4 regions of the Bradyrhizobium sp. 157 genome follow, and region 3 is predicted to be linked to each of the others. Evidence: predicted binding sites of a transcription regulator. Region 3 holds the regulator's gene; each other region holds the start of a gene.
The links. Region 3 encodes LexA, which represses DNA repair genes until DNA is damaged. Its sites were predicted from a motif close to TGTTCNNNNTGTGTTCNG; they were not measured.
Positions count from the first base shown of each region.

Region 1: the regulator LexA is predicted to act here: its motif matches at 2,443-2,460, upstream of IVA95_RS09635 (DUF3072 domain-containing protein).
Region 2: the regulator LexA is predicted to act here: its motif matches at 1,484-1,501, upstream of IVA95_RS17765 (2'-5' RNA ligase family protein).
Region 4: the regulator LexA is predicted to act here: its motif matches at 1,516-1,533, upstream of uvrA (excinuclease ABC subunit UvrA).

Region 1 is NZ_JADPKF010000039.1:53,060-57,358, reverse strand. It holds gene IVA95_RS09650 (SDR family oxidoreductase) at 1-500, shown strand, start outside; gene IVA95_RS09645 (serine hydrolase domain-containing protein) at 663-1,883, opposite strand; tRNA gene IVA95_RS09640 (tRNA-Trp) at 2,032-2,107, shown strand; gene IVA95_RS09635 (DUF3072 domain-containing protein) at 2,200-2,412, opposite strand; gene IVA95_RS09630 (YhjD/YihY/BrkB family envelope integrity protein) at 2,827-3,111, shown strand; gene IVA95_RS09625 (DUF3618 domain-containing protein) at 3,505-4,299, shown strand, end outside.
Region 2 is NZ_JADPKF010000073.1:381,972-386,270, forward strand. It holds gene IVA95_RS17755 (SDR family oxidoreductase) at 1-235, shown strand, start outside; gene IVA95_RS17760 (HAD hydrolase-like protein) at 257-892, shown strand; gene IVA95_RS17765 (2'-5' RNA ligase family protein) at 934-1,443, opposite strand; gene IVA95_RS17770 (dihydroxy-acid dehydratase) at 1,553-3,268, opposite strand; gene IVA95_RS17775 (Lin0512 family protein) at 3,338-3,688, opposite strand; gene IVA95_RS17780 (putative glycolipid-binding domain-containing protein) at 3,801-4,299, shown strand, end outside.
Region 3 is NZ_JADPKF010000088.1:8,048-12,346, forward strand. It holds gene IVA95_RS24680 (ComEC/Rec2 family competence protein) at 1-889, shown strand, start outside; gene IVA95_RS24685 (hypothetical protein) at 897-1,124, opposite strand; gene IVA95_RS24690 (hypothetical protein) at 1,211-1,633, opposite strand; gene lexA (transcriptional repressor LexA) at 1,863-2,564, opposite strand; gene glp (gephyrin-like molybdotransferase Glp) at 2,768-3,979, opposite strand; gene IVA95_RS24705 (HAD family phosphatase) at 4,120-4,299, opposite strand, start outside.
Region 4 is NZ_JADPKF010000054.1:10,231-14,529, reverse strand. It holds gene IVA95_RS11840 (outer membrane beta-barrel protein) at 1-404, shown strand, start outside; gene IVA95_RS11835 (outer membrane protein) at 630-1,277, shown strand; gene uvrA (excinuclease ABC subunit UvrA) at 1,623-4,299, shown strand, end outside.

The DNA.
Region 1 (4,299 bases), on a different contig from region 3:
TGCTGGTCTGCAACGCAGCGTCCAATCCCTACTACGGCCCGCTCGGCGGCATCTCCGATGAACAGTTCCGCAAGATCCTGGACAACAACATCGTCGCCAACAATTGGCTGATCAACATGGTGGTGCCGCAGATGATCGAGCGCAAGGACGGCTCGATCATCATTGTGTCCTCGATCGGCGGATTGAAGGGCTCGACCGTGCTCGGCGCATACGCGATCTCGAAGGCGGCCGACATGCAACTCGCGCGCAACCTCGCCTGCGAATATGGCAAGCACAATATCCGCGTAAATTGCATCGCGCCCGGCCTGATCAAGACCGATTTCGCCAAGGCGCTGTGGGACAATCCGGAGACGCTGAAGGCCTCCACCGCGCGCTCGCCGCTCTTGCGCATCGGCGTGCCGGACGAGATCGCCGGCGCCGCGGTGCTGATGGGATCGAAGGCGGGGGACTTCATGACCGGCCAGACCATCGTGATCGACGGCGGTGCTACGATCAGTTGAGGATTGGCCCGTGTCCCGGACGCGGTGCAGCCTAGGCGATGCAAAGCATCGTCCGGAAACGCCGCTCCGCAGAGCCGGGACCCATGTGGACGGCGGCGAAGATGTGGGCCCCGGCTCAGCGACGCATCACTTCGTGCTGCGTCGCGTCCGGGGCACGAGAAATCACTCCACCGCCGCGTAGACCAAATCGCGCAGCAGGTTGCGGATGTATTCGCGCTGGCCGGGGCCCTGCATCATGAAGACCGTGAACAGCTCTTCCGCGGGATCGATGAAGAAGAACGTCCCGGCCATGCCGCTCCAGAAGAACTGGCCGAGCGAGCCCGGGAACGGCGCGATGCCTTGGTGAGTGCGGACCGCGAAGCCGAGTCCAAAACCGTGACCGGGCGGCATCAGCGGCGAGTCGACCTTCACGTTGGGCGAGAGGTGATCTGAAGCCATGAGCTCCAGCGTCTTGCGGCCGATAATCCGATTGCCGTCGAGCGTGCCGCCGTTGAGCAGCATCTGGCAGAACCGCGCATAGTCCATGGTGGTCGAGACCAGCCCGCCGCCGCCGGATTCCATCGCGGGCTTCTCCAGCATGTTGAAGAGCTGCACCTTGTCGCCGTTCCACGGATCGGTCGGGAACGGTTCGGCGAGGCGGCCGGCGTTCGCTTCCGAGGTATGGAAGGCGGTCTCGGCCATCTGCAGCGGCGCCAGGATTCGCTCGGTCAGGAACGCGCCGAGCGACTTGCCGGAGACGACTTCGATGATGCGGCCGAGCACATCGGTCGAGCGGCTGTAGTTCCATTCTGCGCCGGGCTGGCAGATCAGCGGCATGCCGGCGATCATGGTGGCGTGCTCGGCGTTGGTGATCTTGCGGCTGCGCAGCCGTGACTGCTGATAGAGCTGCTGGACGAGGCCGTTACCGGTGTGGTCGTAGGTCAGGCCCGACGTATGCCGCAGCAGGTCCTGAACCGTCATCGGCCGCTTCACCGGCACCAGCTCGAGCTTGCCGTTGTTCTCGCAGCCGACCTTCTGGTCGGCAAACTCCGGAATGAACTTGGCGACGGGGTCGCCCAGAATGAAGTGGCCGTCCTCGACCAGCATCATGATTCCGACCGAGACGATCGGCTTGGTCATCGAGAAGATGCGGAAGATGCTGTCATGTGCCATCGGCGTGGCTGCTGCCGGGCTCTGCCGGCCGACGGCATCGAACCAGCCGACTTGGCCGCGCCGGGCCACCATGACGGTGGCGCCGGGCAAGGTTCCCTTGTCGGCCTCGCGCTTGAAGGCGTCCGACATCCCCTGCAGGCGGACGCTCGAGAGGCCGATGGTTTCCGGCTTGGCGTCGGGGAGAGAAGGGGTCTGGGGGGCGGTTGTCTGGCGGGCGGTCTGCGCGTTCATGGTCTCTCCCGTTGCGCTTATTGTTGTGGTGACCAAGTCTGGCGCAGAAGGTGCGCTTTGGATAGGGCGGTAAGCCGCTTCGCCCTTGCAATCGGGGCATGCCCTATGCTTGAAACGGCACGAACCGACGCACGCGCCGGTTCCCTGCAGGAGTGTAGCTCAATTGGTAGAGCACCGGTCTCCAAAACCGGGGGTCGCAGGTTCGAGCCCTGCCACTCCTGCCAGCCAAATCAAATACTTAGATTGATCTTCGGCGACGGCCGGCGAGCCCTTTCAGGCTTCCGACGAACTCGCGCTTCATTCAACGACGACCGGCCTATTCTGCCACGCCGGCTCTCTCGCGCATCTTGTCGATCAGCTTCGACGCTTCCGCCTTCGTGAGGTTCTCATTGAATGCGTCGGGGCAATGCGCCTGCTCGCACAGTGTCTTCAGGTAAGATGCCTGAGCCCCAGTCATCGGCTCATCGCCGGAGACCCAGTCGTCAGGGTCCTTTTCTGTGTTCGAATCGATGTGCGTCTTGGAAGTCATTTGCCGTCCTCCTCAGTCCAAGAATGCATTTGTTCATGTATTGTTCCGCGAGTGCGTTCGAGGGGAGCATCGGTGCAACTCCAACGAACTACCGCCGCTTCAGCAACGATGCCATTGCTTGCGCTGCAATCGGAGAGAGCGAGGGAAGACCCGAGGGAAGACCAATGGGACCCCTGTGGCGGGATAGTGAAGGCCGTTTCTGGCTTCCTCGCGCGCTCAAGCGATCCAATGTCCGGGGACGACCGCGACAATTCTCGGGGTCGTCACCGTCCTGATCCTGATAACGGCATTGCGGGTTTCGGCGAATGCGCACTGCACTGAATGCGACGTTCAAGGCCAAGCCGGTTGAACAGCGCGTCTCCTCCTAGATCAGGCCTCGTGTCGCCAGCCTCGGCTCGTGGCCGCCCTCGGCTTATGTTGATCGTTTCGTTGGCCGCCAGCGCCGCGCTATCGGCCCTGGAACAGTGGTCTGCTGACAAGGTCGTCCGAAGTGCTCTCAACACGGTGGTGCCGATAGCGATATTCACGCTGTTGTTCGCAGCGATCTACCGGGTACTGCCCGATACGAACATCTACTGGTGCCATCTCGTCCTGAGCGCATTTGTCACAGCCGTGTTGTTCACTATCGGCAAGTCGGTGATCGGCTTTAGCCCGGTCGCGCAGCGCCGAGTTCGGCCTATGCGCGGCGGGGTGCGCTGATCGTCCTCATGTTCTGGGCCTATTACTCATCGCAGGTTTTCCTGTGCGGTGCTGAACTGACGAAGGCGATCGATGACGAGCGTCATTCGGCCAGGCGCAGCGAGCGCGAGGAACAATTCAATAGCGCGTGAGTTCGTCCCAAAACCAACACGAACCCAATAGGGCGGTGACGACATGGCACGATCCGTAGAGGAGCTACGACGGGACTCCGAGATAAGCCGCGCCCAGCTTGCGGCGACCGTCGATCGGTTGAGGGAACAGATCACCGACACTGCAGAAGACATCCGCTACAAGGTTTCGCCGGATGGCATCAAGGCGGAGGTTTCCGGCTTCATCAGTCACAAGACCCAGACTTGGCTTGGCGCGGTCAGGCAGCAAGCCATGGAAAACCCGATGCAGGCGATTGCCGCGGGCACCGCAATTGCAGTGCCCGCGCTGCGGCTGGCCCGCGGTTTTCCGCTCCCGCTGTTAATGATCGGCGCGGGCCTTGCCCTGAGCTCCAGGACGGTGCGTGACCGCGCTGCGGAATCAGTGGCACCGGCCATCGAAAGAGCCAAGGAGGCGATCGATGAGACCACCGCACGCGCGCAGTCACTCGGCGATAGCCTGCGTCAGGCGGTATCCTCCACCCAGAGCGAGGCAGCCGCTAGGGCCGGCGACGCACAGGAGGCCGCGGGCGAGATGGCGAGCGAGACGAGGAATCGGGCCGCCGAGACCGCCGACGCCGTCAGCGGCAAGGTCAGGGCCGGCATGGATGCCGCTTCTGAAATGGCAAATGACACCATGGAAATGGCGAAAGAAAAGATGGAGCGCGCTCGCTCCTCCGCCACCCGGGCAGCGACCGCGGCACCCGCAGCGGCAAGCAAGGTGATCCGCGACAACGCTGCATTGATCGGCGGCCTGGGAGTGGCGATTGGTGCGATCCTTGCTGCTTCGCTTCCAAGTACCAGGGCCGAGGCCGGCGTATTGGGTAAAGCGAGCGACAGCGTTAAACGCGCCGCAGGCACGGCAGCTCAATCCGGATTTGATGCCGCCAAAGACGCCGCTATGTCGGCTGCGGACGCCGCGGCGAAAAGCGTTTCCGACGCCGACCTCGGCAAGCACGCCAGTCGGATCACGGAAGGCGTGACCGAGAGGCTCCAAGAAGTGGCCGACGACGTCGTGACGACGGCATTTGATCCTTCCCGT
Region 2 (4,299 bases), on a different contig from region 3:
CGAAACCGAAGGCTGGAACATCTATTCGCCGGAGGCCCGCGCTGCCTACCCGCGCTCGAACCCGATGATGCGCACAGGCTCGCCCTGGGATGTCGCCGAAGCCACTGTCTTTCTCGCTGGTCCTTCAGCCAAATTCGTCACCGGCGAAACGCTGACCGTCGACGGCGGCGGCCAGCTCTGGGGCGAGACGTGGACCACCGGCAAGCCCGCCTATTTCAGCGGCGGCGACAAGTGATACGCTGAAAGCTGGGCTCTCATGACACGCTATCGCCTTGCGATCTTCGACTTCGACGGCACGCTTGCCGACACGATCGACTGGTTTCGCACCTCCTTTCATGACGCGATCGCACGCTTCGATCTCAAACCGGTCACGCCGGAGGAGCTGGAAGGAATGCGCGGGCTGTCCGCGCGGGAAATCATGGCGCGTCTTGGCGTGTCCATGTGGCAGCTTCCAGCCATCGTGAACGACATGCGAAAGCGCAAGCTCGCCGCGGCGAGTGAGACGTCGCTGTTTGCCGGCATTCCGGAGATGCTGACCGACCTTCAGCGTTTCGGTATCAAGACCGCGATCGTCAGCTCCGACAGCGAGGCCTCCGTCCGGCAAGTGCTCGGTCCCGCCACCGCCCTGATTGCCCGGTTCGACTGCGGCGCCGCGGTATTCGGCAAGCATTGGAAATTTCGACGGGTCGCGCGAATACTCGAAACGAAGCCGGCGCACACGATCTGCATCGGCGACGAGATCCGCGACATCGAAGCAGCGAAGGCGGCCGGTATGGATTCGGGCGCGGTAGCGTGGGGCTATGCCATCCCCGCCGCGCTGCAAGCGGCAGGACCAACGTATTTGTTCAACTCGATCGAGGAGATCACGCAGAGCCTTGCTGCGGCGAAATAATGCCGCTGGGAGCTTTTGCTGCATTTCACTGCCGGTGGCTATCACGCGCATAGGCACCATCGCGCGAGATGCCGATGGCCCCTCTGGCTGTACACGAGCACGAACTCCGTCACAGTCCAGACAACCGGTTCGATCGGATACTCGTCCACGCTGCGCGCGTCATATAGCAACGTTACGTGCGGCGTGAAATTCGTGTTGGCGAGCCGCCTTAATCCTCTGCGCGCCATCGCGACACCAAGCATTTGCCGAAATGACTGCAGCCGGCGCAATCCCTTCTCGCCAATCAGGACAAACGGACGATTGCCCGGCCGCCCGCGGAAACTTGCCGTTCGATCGAACGAGACCTCGAACGGTTCGGTCCGCAATTCCGTGGCCGCCTCGCGGGCGGCGCAAAGCTGGCGGTTCGGCAACCCACCCAGCGAAAATAGCGAAACGTGCAGCCGGTCTGGCGCAATGAGCTTGCCGTTCAGACAATGGGCGCGCTTGAGCACGCCCGCCAGCCGGTGAATTCGCTCTGCTGTGCCCGCGTCGGGAAGAGCCGCGAGGAACAATCGGCCACTACTAGAGCTTGTAAACTCGTCCATGATAACGCAGAACAAACCATGAACAGAAGATTGTGGCAAGGCCCGAATACAACTCGTTCGGCAGGTTCCCGCAGCCTCACAGCACGCAGCCATGGTGCGCCGACGACACCAGCCGGATGTACTTGTCGTGTACCGATCCCGGTCGCACAGCGGCCGCCGGCGCGCGCCAGCCGGCCATGCGGCGGGAGATCTCGTCCGCTGACACTTCGAGATTCACGGAGCGGGCGGTTGGGTCGATGACAATGGTGTCGCCGTCTCGCACCGCGGCGATCGGCCCGCCACGCGCGGCTTCGGGCGAGACGTGGCCGATCAGGATGCCGTGCGAGACGCCGGAAAAGCGGCCGTCGGTGATCAGCGCGACGTCCTCACCGAGACCCTGTCCTTGCAACTGAATGGTCAGCATTACCATTTCCGGCATACCGGGACCGCCCACCGGGCCGACATTGCGCACGACGATGACGTTGCCCGGCACGATCTCGCCGGCGCGGATCGCGGCCATCGTGTCGGCCTCGGACTCGAATACGCGCGCGGTGCCGCGAAATTGCCCCTTCTCGAGGGTCTTGCCCGATAATTTGAGCAGGCAGCTCTCCGGTGCGAGATTGCCCTTCAAGACGCTGATGTGATTGTTCGCCGGCGCGATCGGTTTCGACACCGGAAAAACGATCTCCTGCGGCGGCATCTGCTCCAGCGTCAGCACATTGGCGAGATTTTCTGCCAGCGTCTTGCCGGTTACCGTCATAACATCGCCATGCAAAAGGCCCGCGCGCAGCAGTTCCTTCATGACCACAGGCACGCCTCCGATCGCATGCAGGCTGCCCATCGCGAAGGGGCCGTGCGGCTGCAAATTGGCGAGCAGCGGCACGCGCTCGCCGACTTGCTGGATGCGTTCGATCGTGATCGGCACCTGGGCCTCGCGCGCGACGGCGAGCAGATGCAGATACATGTTGGTCGAGCCGCCCATCGCATAGACGGTCGTGATCGCATTCTCGAACGCGCGCTCGGTCATGATGTCGCGTGGCCGGATGCCGGCTTGCATCAGCCGGTACAGGGCCTCGACCGAGGCGCGGGCCTGGGCGCGGACATCGGCGTGAATATCGCTGCCGGCATTGTAGTCAGCGGGATGCGAGGCGCCGCGCGGCAGCATCATGCCAATTGATTCTGCGATCGTGCTCATGGTGTTGGCCGTGAACATCGCGCCACAGGTGCCGCTGCCGGGCATCACGTTGCGCTCGACTTCCAACAGCTCCTCGGCGGACAAGCGGCCGGACTCGTTGGCGGCGCGCGCCTCGGCGTAATCCATGATCGTCAGATTGTTACCCTTGCTCGCCCATGCCCCGAAGGAGACGCGGCCCGGCGTGCTGGTGCCGGGATAGAGCACGAGGCCGAAAGCATTCGTCCGCGCCAGCGGCATCAGCGCGGCGGCTCCCGTCTTGTCGCAACCAGAGATCACGATCATCGCATCGCCGTGGTGCGCGTAATGACCGATCTCAAAACAGTCGGCGACGACATCGCGCGATGCGAGGCTATAGCCCGCCGTCGGCGTGCCCTGTGTCAGCGCATCCGATACCGCCGGAGCCCCGACGATCAACCCCTGCCCGCCGCGCTCGGCAAGGATTTCGACCAGGAGGTCGGTGATGGCGCGCACGCGGTTGTTGCAGCGATGGGCGTTGGTGTAAGCGCTGGCGATGGTCACCACCGCACTGGTTTCCGCAGCGCGGTCCGGATCAAATCCGGCGGCGCGCAACTCGACACGCGACCGCTTCCAATAGGTGCTGCTGTCCTGCGTTGTCATCGGGTGCTCCAGATCTTCTGATTGATCGTGCGGACGTTGGCGTCCGGCCTGATTGGCACTGAAACGAATTCAGCCCGTCTTGCCGTCGTCAAAACTGACAATCACGGCAGCGTTGGCGATGATGATAGAGTCGCTTCCGCTCTCGGCAGGAACTTCCAGCCCACCCTTCACCGCCGTCACGTTCACCGTCCCGTACGGCAGTTCCTTGGCAACGGCTGCCGTATCGACCCCGCTCGGGTCCGGCACCGCGACGGTAACCTCCACGAACATGTCGTTGGCGGTCTTTCCGAGCATCCGGAAGAAGCCGAGACTGGAGTGTCGGATGGCGTCCGAGACGGCGCGCTTGGCGGCTTTGGTCGCATCGCGTCCGTGAACGTCGACGCCCATGCCCATTTCGGTGATACAGCGCACGCGTGCCATGGCATTTCCTATCTTATTTTCGTTCGAGTGAGAGACATATCAGCCGTCGGCGTTTCACGCGAGCGACAGTCGAGGCAAGATTAATCTGAATGCACCCCGCACCGATAGGTGCGTGCAGGAACCGATATCGGCTAAAATCGTTTTCGGTCTGAGTCCAATTCGAGGATCAATCTTGCAAGGCGACTCCGAGATCTTATTCTGGCGCCGAACGGACGTCACCGGCCTGGAGCGATTGATGCTCCATATTTCCGCTGACGTGGTCTTGGCAGAATCGACCGTGATCTGCGTGGAGGACGGCGGCTTTCGCCTCGACCACCGATGGAGACTGACGCCTGACTGGCGAGCTCAATCTCTGGACGTAGACCGGTGGGGCCCGGCCGGCCACATTCACCTCACTCTTGAGCGGATGGATGGCGGGTGGCGCGTTAACGGCCAACAACGTCCCGATCTCGACGGTGCGGAAGAGCCCGACCTTTCGGTCACCCCCTTCTGCAACACCTTCCCTATCCGCCGGATACCTGCCGGAGTCCGACAGAGTCGCACACTCGATACCTGCTTCGTGGACGGTGCGGCCATGACGATACAGCGCTCCCGTCAACGATACGACCGTC
Region 3 (4,299 bases):
TCACCGGGTCACGCCTTACGGCGTGCTGGCCAACCTCGCGGCGATGCCGGTGGTGTCAGCACTGGTAATGCCGGCGGGCCTGTTCGGCCTCGTTGCGATGCCGTTCGGCTTCGATCGCCCGTTCTGGGCGGTCATGGGCGTCGGCATCGACTGGATGATCGTGGTCACGCAATGGGTCGCGGCGTTACCCGGTGCGGTCGGCCGGGTGCCGGCCTTCGGCATCGGCCCGCTGATTGCGGCAAGCCTCGGCATCATCCTGCTCGGCCTGTTGCGCACTCCGCTGCGCTGGTCGGGTGCGGCGCTGGTGCTGGCAGCGGCATTGTGGGCGGCGCGGGCACCGCAGCCGGACATCCTGATTTCCGCCGACGGGCGCAATGTCGGGGTCCGCGGCCAGGATGGCCGGCTGCACCTGATGCACGCGGCCAAGGGATCTCGGGACATCTTCCTTTTAAAGGAGTGGCTGGCGGCGGATGCGGATGCGCGGACGGCGGCTGACGCGTCGCTCACATCGGGCGTTTCATGCGACGATTTCGGCTGCGTCGTCCAATCCGCCGGTGGCGGCCTGATCGCGCAGGCCTTCAGGCCCGAGGCGCTGGCGGACGATTGCGAGCGCGCGGCGCTGATCGTGACGCTGCGGCAGGCCCCCGCAGCCTGTGGCGCTTCCGTTATCGATGCTGAACGGCTGCGGCGGCAGGGCGCGATGGCGTTGCGGCGCAGCCGGGAGGGATTTGTCGTCGATGCGGTCAAGCCGAGGGGCGTAGACCGCCCCTGGTCGCCGGTCATTGCTGACGAGAGCGAGGCCGACACCACCGTTCTTGCGCCGCGCATTGTGCCGCCCCGCGCGGTCGACGCCACGCCGGCCGAGGCAGATCTTCAGGCGGAGGAGTAGACGAGCGTCAGTGCTCGTCGACCGTGGGTTTGGCTGGTATTTCGAATGCACCGAGGTGGAATTCCTCCGGGGCATCAGGCGCCGAGGGCAGAGCGACCAGCGTGAACGACGCGTCGGGGAATTGCTGCCAGATTGCGAGATCTTCGGCCGTGATGGTGAGCCAGCCGTACCTGAACATGTACCGCCCGGGCTCAGTGACGCGCCCGGCTTTTTGCCACGTAACCTTGTTAACCACCGGCTGCCCCCTGCGGTGCCGAGTTCTGAAAAATGTACCACCATGATCCGCCGGCCTGGACCGGCGGATCATATGCGCGTGGGCGTTTATCCGGTCACGATCGATTCGGCCGTAGGTGCTTCCGTTACCTTTGGCGCACGTTCGCCACCGGTCTGGACCACCGGCAATTGCAGCACGGTCGCGCGCTGGCCTTCGCAAAGCTGCGTCACCAGCACATGGCTTCCATCGGGAAATTCGATCGCGTCATGATGACGGTCGGATATATGGGGGTCGATTTGATTGAACTTGCCGACCCGCCAGTCGGTGGTTCGAGTCCAGATCCACCGGTTGTCGTATTTGACGTCCTCAGCGAACGCCAGTTCGGTGCCGGGAAGCATGCAGACCGCCACTGCAGGCTCGCGTTCCGACGCAAAGCCGCGGGTCGATGTACCGCGGAATGTCGTTGTGATCAGCGTCTCGCCGACCTGGGCAGGCCGCGTAGCCACAGCATGCAGGCTATAGTCACACATCGGATGGCTCCCTCGTTTGAGATAGCTGACCCGTGTCTAGAAGGAGGCACAGGCCTCTATCAGAGTGGACATGGCGCAGAGCCTTTTCTTCTTTCTGGGCAATTCTGCGACTGGCGCACTGCGCCACATTCACAAACGCGCTAACGTGCCTTAGTTCCACACGCGCAACAAAAAACCCCGGCCGAGGGCCGGGGCTGGCTTTCGTCACGGCGCCGGAGCGCATAACGGGTCAGTATTTGCGGTACAGCCCGATCAGCTTGCCCTGAATCCGGACCCGGTTCGGCGGCAGGATGCGGACTTCATAGGCGGCGTTGGCCGGCTCGAGCGCAATCGAGGCGCCGCGGCGGCGGAAGCGCTTCAGGGTGGCCTCTTCCTCGTCGATCAACGCCACCACGATATCACCGGTGTCGGCGGTCTCGTTGCGCTGGATCAGCGCCATGTCGCCGTCGAGGATGCCGGCATCCACCATGGAATCGCCGCGCACTTCGAGCGCGTAATGCTCGCCGGAGCCGAGCATGTCCGGCGGCACGCTGATGGTGTGGCTGCGCGTCTGCAGCGCCTCGATCGGCGTACCGGCGGCAATCCGGCCCATGACAGGCACAGCGACTGGGCGATTGCCGTCGTCCTCGGCGGCCGGCGCGCTCACCGTGCGCTTGCCGAGCGTGCCCTCGATGACGCTCGGCGTGAAGCCGCGGCGGCCGTTGGCGGCGGCAGCGAGCTCGGGCAGCTTGATGACTTCGATGGCGCGGGCGCGGTTGGGCAGGCGGCGGATGAAGCCGCGCTCCTCCAACGCCGTGATGAGGCGGTGGATTCCGGATTTCGAGCGCAGATCGAGCGCATCCTTCATCTCGTCGAACGAGGGCGGCACGCCGGCCTCTTTCAGCCGTTCATTGATGAAACGCAGAAGTTCATACTGTTTGCGCGTAAGCATCGCGAGCAATCCCCCGGTTGGCGTCGTCTCGTTCCGAATCTTTAGCGCCCAGATCGTGGAGTCCCCAAACTCTCAACCAAAGACACTAGCAGTCGAAACAAATCATGAACGGACACTATATGTTCGATATGTGTTCCGCAACCATTTAATTTGAGGTGAACGCATTGCGGTTCCGGTCCAAGGTGCTGTTGGAACGCCGTTCGTCATTCCGGCAGCCGGAGCAACTCGCAACGCGATCCCTTTGCGGCAGCCGGCGCGAACGGCGGACGTATCACAAGTGCCCGTGCCGCAGCGAGATTCCCTGATAGTGACGAGTCCTGATGGTTCACCGGCACGGCGACCAGCGTGCCGTCGTCGCGGGCTTCGAGGCGAGCGCGAAGATAGTCTTCGCGCTGGTCGTTGGCGGCGAGATCGCAGCCGAGCAGGGCGTTTTCGCGCGGATGATTGACGTGGTCGCGGCCCGATAAGGCGCGAATCAGCGGCACCAGAAACAGGAAGCCGCAGACATAGGAGGAGACGGGATTGCCGGGCAGGCCGATCACCCGCATCGCGCCCAACCTGCCGTGCATCATCGGCTTGCCTGGCCGCATCGCGATCCGCCAGAACGCCATGGCGACGCCCTCGGCCTCCAGCGACCGCTTGACGAGGTCGTGGTCGCCGACCGAGGCGCCGCCCACGGTGATCAGGACGTCCGCGTCGGCGTTGCGGGCACGGCGGATGCCCTCCGTGGTGGCGGCGACGGTGTCGGCGGCGATCCCGAGGTCGATGATTTCTGCGCCCTCGGCTCGCGCCAGCGCTCGCAAGCCGTAGCCGTTGGAATAGACGATCTGGCCGGGGCTGGGGGTTGCGCCTGGCATCACCAGTTCGTCGCCGGTCGCCAGCATCGCCACTTTCGGGCGGCGGTGCACCGCAAGCTCCGGGTAGTTCATGCCGGCGGCAAGCGAGAGATCGCGGTCGGTGAGGCGGCGCCCGCGTTTGAGGAGGACGTCGCCTTCGCGGAAATCAACGCCCGCTGGGCGGATATGCCGTCCCGGAACGGCAGCTTCCGTGATGGTGATATGATCGCCCTCGATGGCAGCGTCTTCCTGGATGACGACGGCGTCTGCGCCATCGGGGATCACGCCGCCGGTAAAGATCCGCACCGCTTCGCCTGGGCCTACCTTCCGCTCGAACGGGCGGCCGGCGGCGACCTCGCCGATCACCTTCAGCCGTGCGCCGACATCGGCGGCGTCGGCCGCGCGCACCGCATAGCCGTCCATCGCCGACATCGCCTGCGGCGGCTGCGTCCGCCGCGCGGCGACGTCGCGTGCGAGAATGCGGTGATACGCTTCATCGAGCGCCACCATTTCTTCGGGCAGCGCCGCTGCGCCGGCAAGGATCGCGGCAAGCGCATCGGCAACCGGCATCAAGGCCACGCTGGCACTCCTGCTTCGACTTCATTGCGAGGAGCAGCGCGACGAAGCAATCCACACTTCCTTCCTGGCCATGGATTGCTTCGCTTCGCTCGCAATGACGGGGTAATCATCTAAATTCCAAGTGCTTAAATTCCAAGTGCTTAAATTCCAAGTGCGGTCAGTGCCCTGGCCACGTCATCCGTCGATGTCACGTGGATGGCAGAAAGGCCGCGCGCCCGCGCACCTTCGATATTGGCGGCTGAATCGTCGAAGAACAGGATCCGCGACGCCGGCACGCCGATCGCTTTTATCACATGATCATAGGCTTCGGCGTCGGGTTT
Region 4 (4,299 bases), on a different contig from region 3:
TGATCGATCCTACACTCCGCAACGAGTCGCGCATCGATGCGTTCGGCCTGATCACGGGCCAGGTCGGTTACGCCGCCAACAACGTTCTGTTCTACGTCAAGGGCGGTGCGGCCGTCACCGCGGATCGTTACCGCATCTTTGATGTTCCCACGGGCCTCCTGGTTGCCACCACCGGCGACGACACCCGTTGGGGTGCCGTGGTCGGCGCGGGCATCGAATTCGGCTTCGCCCCGAACTGGTCGGTCGGCGTCGAATACAATCACCTGTTCATGGAGGACCGCGACCACACCTTCGTCGACACGGCCGGCGCCTTCTTCGGCACCGACCGGATCAGCCAGGACGTCGATATCGTCACCGTTCGCGTCAACTATCGCTGGGGCGGCCCGGTCGTCGCGAAGTACTGATCGCAACGCCAGCGCGGGACTACGGAAAGGCCGGCTTCACGCCGGCCTTTTTGTTTGGTTGTAGCCCAACGCAATTGTCACGCGCGCTGGTTGTTCTCTCCACGCTTTTGACCCACATGTGGTATTTCCGCGACAGCATTTTGCGGGAACTTCGCGCTATATGCCCCAGCAACCTCGAATTGACGGCTGAGGAAAGTTGCTTTGGAGCCGCGAAAGGAAAAGAAAGTGAAGAAGATTCTGCTGACCACCACTGGCCTGATCGCGCTTGGGATGGCGCCCGCGATGGCCGCCGATCTTGCTGCCAGGCCCTACACCAAGGCGCCCGCCGCAGCGATCGCGATCAATACCTGGACCGGATTCTACATCGGTGCGATGGGCGGCTACGCCCAGGAAAACAGCGATGGGATCAGCGGCGGCTTCGCCGGCGGTACGCTCGGCTACAACTGGCAGGCCGGCAACCTCGTGCTCGGCGTCGAGGCCGATGCCGCTTGGGCGGATGTCGGCGCGACCGTGGGCAACCCGGCGCTTTTCGCGGTCGAGACCCGGATCCGCGACATGGGCACCGTTCGTGGCCGCATCGGCTACGCGTTTGATCAGGTCCTCGTGTACGGCACCGGTGGTTACGCGTGGGCCGACAACCGTCTGACGCTGTCGGCGCTTGGCGTGAGCGTATCGGACAGCAAGATCCACTCCGGCTGGACTCTCGGTGCTGGTGTCGAGGTGATGTTCGCGCCGAAGTGGTCGGTGAAGGCCGAGTACCTCTATCGCAGCTTCGAGAGCCAAAACTACTTCACGGCCGCCGTCCCGGGCGGCCTTGCGTCGGGAACGCTCAACCTCAACAGCGTTCAGGTCGGCGTGAACTATCACTTCTAAGCGCATGATCCGGACCCGAAGGGCCGTGTCGGCGCAAAGCGGCTTTCCGAAAAGATCATGCTCAAACGAAACGCATAAAGTTTCCTGCTGAAACTGCCTGCGCCTCCGTTCCGAAAATCTGGAACGGAGGCGTTTGTTTTTGCGCAGTTCCGATTCGATCTGCTGACGGCTGCTGCCAAAAAGAGAACGCCGCAAACAATCCGTTGATGATTCGCGCGCGGCACTGGAAATTCCCTGCCGTTCTTCCTATGTTCCAGCATTCTTTTAATCGGCGCCTGATCCCGGTTCTTGCCCGGCAATGCGCGCCCAACGTGGCGCGTCTCCCACGCGTCTGGAAATGCCGATATGGATGAAGTGCTCAGGGCGAAGCGCCAACACAACGCCGGCTCCGCATCGCGCGCGATAACGATCCGCGGCGCGCGCGAGCACAATCTCAAGAACGTCGATATCGAGATTCCCCGCGACAAGCTGGTCGTGTTCACCGGCCTCTCCGGCTCCGGCAAATCCTCACTCGCCTTCGATACCATCTATGCCGAGGGCCAGCGCCGCTACGTCGAATCGCTCTCGGCTTACGCGCGCCAGTTCCTGGAGATGATGCAGAAGCCGGACGTCGACCAGATCGATGGCCTGTCTCCAGCGATCTCGATCGAGCAGAAGACCACGTCGAAGAATCCGCGCTCTACCGTCGGCACCGTTACCGAAATCTATGACTACATGCGCCTCTTGTGGGCGCGCGTCGGCGTCCCCTACTCGCCGGCCACGGGATTGCCGATCGAAAGCCAGGTCGTCTCGCAGATGGTCGATCGCGTGCTGGCGCTACCCGAAGGCACCCGGCTCTATCTGCTGGCGCCGGTCGTGCGCGGCCGCAAGGGCGAGTACAAGAAAGAGCTCGCCGAATGGCTCAAGAAGGGTTTTCAGCGCGTCAAGATTGACGGCACCTTCTATGAGCTGTCGGAGGCGCCGACGCTCGACAAGAAATTCCCGCACGATATCGACGTGGTGGTCGATCGCATCGTGGTCCGGCCCGATCTCGGCCAGCGCCTCGCTGAAAGCTTTGAGACCGCGTTGAAGCTCGCCGAGGGGCTCGCCGTGATCGAATATGCCGACGCGCCGGCGGGCGCGCCTGCGGCCGAGGACAAGAAGAAGACCGCAAAGATCCACGACAAGAGCGGGCCGGAACGGATTCTGTTCTCGGAGAAATTCGCCTGCCCGGTCTCCGGCTTCACGATTCCCGAAATCGAGCCGCGGCTGTTCTCGTTTAACAATCCCTATGGCGCCTGTCCGGCCTGCGGCGGCCTCGGCGTCGAGCAGCACATCGACGAGGACCTCGTCATTCCCGACAAAGAATTGACCTTGCGCAAGGGTGCGATTGCGCCGTGGGCAAAGTCGTCCTCGCCCTATTACATCCAGACGCTGACCGCGCTCGGAAAGTTTTATAAGTTCACGCTCGACACCAAATGGAAGGACCTGCCGAAGAAGACGCAGGCAGCGCTCTTGCACGGCTCCGGCGACGACGAGATCAAGTTCTCCTACGAGGATGGCGTCCGCTCCTACGACACCAAAAAACCGTTCGAGGGGATCATCACGAATCTCGAGCGCCGCTACCGCGAGACCGAGAGCGAATGGGCGCGCGAGGAACTGGCCAAATACTTCTCCGACATCCCCTGCGAGGCCTGCAAGGGCCATCGGCTCAAGCCGGAGGCGCTCTGCGTCAAGATCGGCGGCAAGCATATCGGTGAGATCTCGGAAATGTCGGTGAAGCGCGCCGGCGAATGGTTCGAAAGTGTGCCGAAGGCGCTCAACGATCAGCAGAACGAGATCGCCGCGCGCGTCCTGAAGGAGATCCGCGAGCGGCTGTCCTTCCTGCTCGACGTCGGCCTGAACTATCTCACGCTCTCACGCTCCTCCGGTACCCTCTCCGGTGGCGAAAGCCAGCGCATCCGCCTGGCCTCGCAGATCGGCTCGGGGCTGACAGGCGTGCTCTATGTGCTGGACGAGCCTTCGATCGGCCTGCACCAGCGCGACAATGCGCGCCTGCTGGAGACGCTGAAGCGGCTGCGTGACCTCGGCAACACCGTAATCGTGGTCGAGCATGACGAGGACGCGATCCGTCTTGCGGACTACGTGCTCGACATCGGCCCCGGCGCCGGCATGCATGGCGGCCATATCGTGGCGCAAGGCACGCCCGCCGACATCATGCGGAATCCGAAATCGCTGACCGGCAAATATCTCACCGGCGAATTATCGGTGCCGATCCCCGAGCGGCGGCCGCCGAACCACAGGCGTACCATCAAGGTCATCAACGCCCGCGGCAACAATCTGAAGAATGTCTCAGCGGAAATTCCGCTCGGCCTGTTCACCTGTGTTACCGGTGTCTCCGGCGGCGGCAAGTCGACGCTGTTGATCGACACGCTCTATCGCGCCATCGCGCGCAAACTCAACAACGCCAGCGAAGGCGCCGCCCCTCACGACCGCATCGAGGGGCTGGAGCATATCGATAAGATCATCGACATCGACCAGTCGCCGATCGGCCGCACCCCGCGCTCCAACCCCGCGACCTATACCGGCGCCTTCACCCCGATCCGGGAATGGTTTGCCGGCCTGCCCGAAGCCAAGGCCCGCGGCTACGAGCCCGGCCGCTTCTCCTTCAACGTCAAGGGCGGCCGCTGCGAGGCCTGCCAGGGCGACGGCGTCATCAAGATCGAGATGCACTTTCTGCCCGACGTCTACGTCACCTGCGATACCTGCAAGGGCAAGCGCTACAACCGCGAGACGCTGGAAGTCCTGTTCAAGGGCAAGTCGATCTCGGATGTGCTCGATATGACGGTGGAAGAAGCCGCCGAATTCTTCAAGGCGGTGCCACGCGTCCGCGAGACGTTCAAGACGCTGCACCGCGTCGGCTTGGACTATATCCATGTCGGCCAGCAGGCGACGACGCTGTCCGGCGGCGAAGCCCAGCGCGTCAAATTGGCCAAAGAACTTTCAAAGCGCGCCACCGGCCGCACGCTCTACATCCTGGACG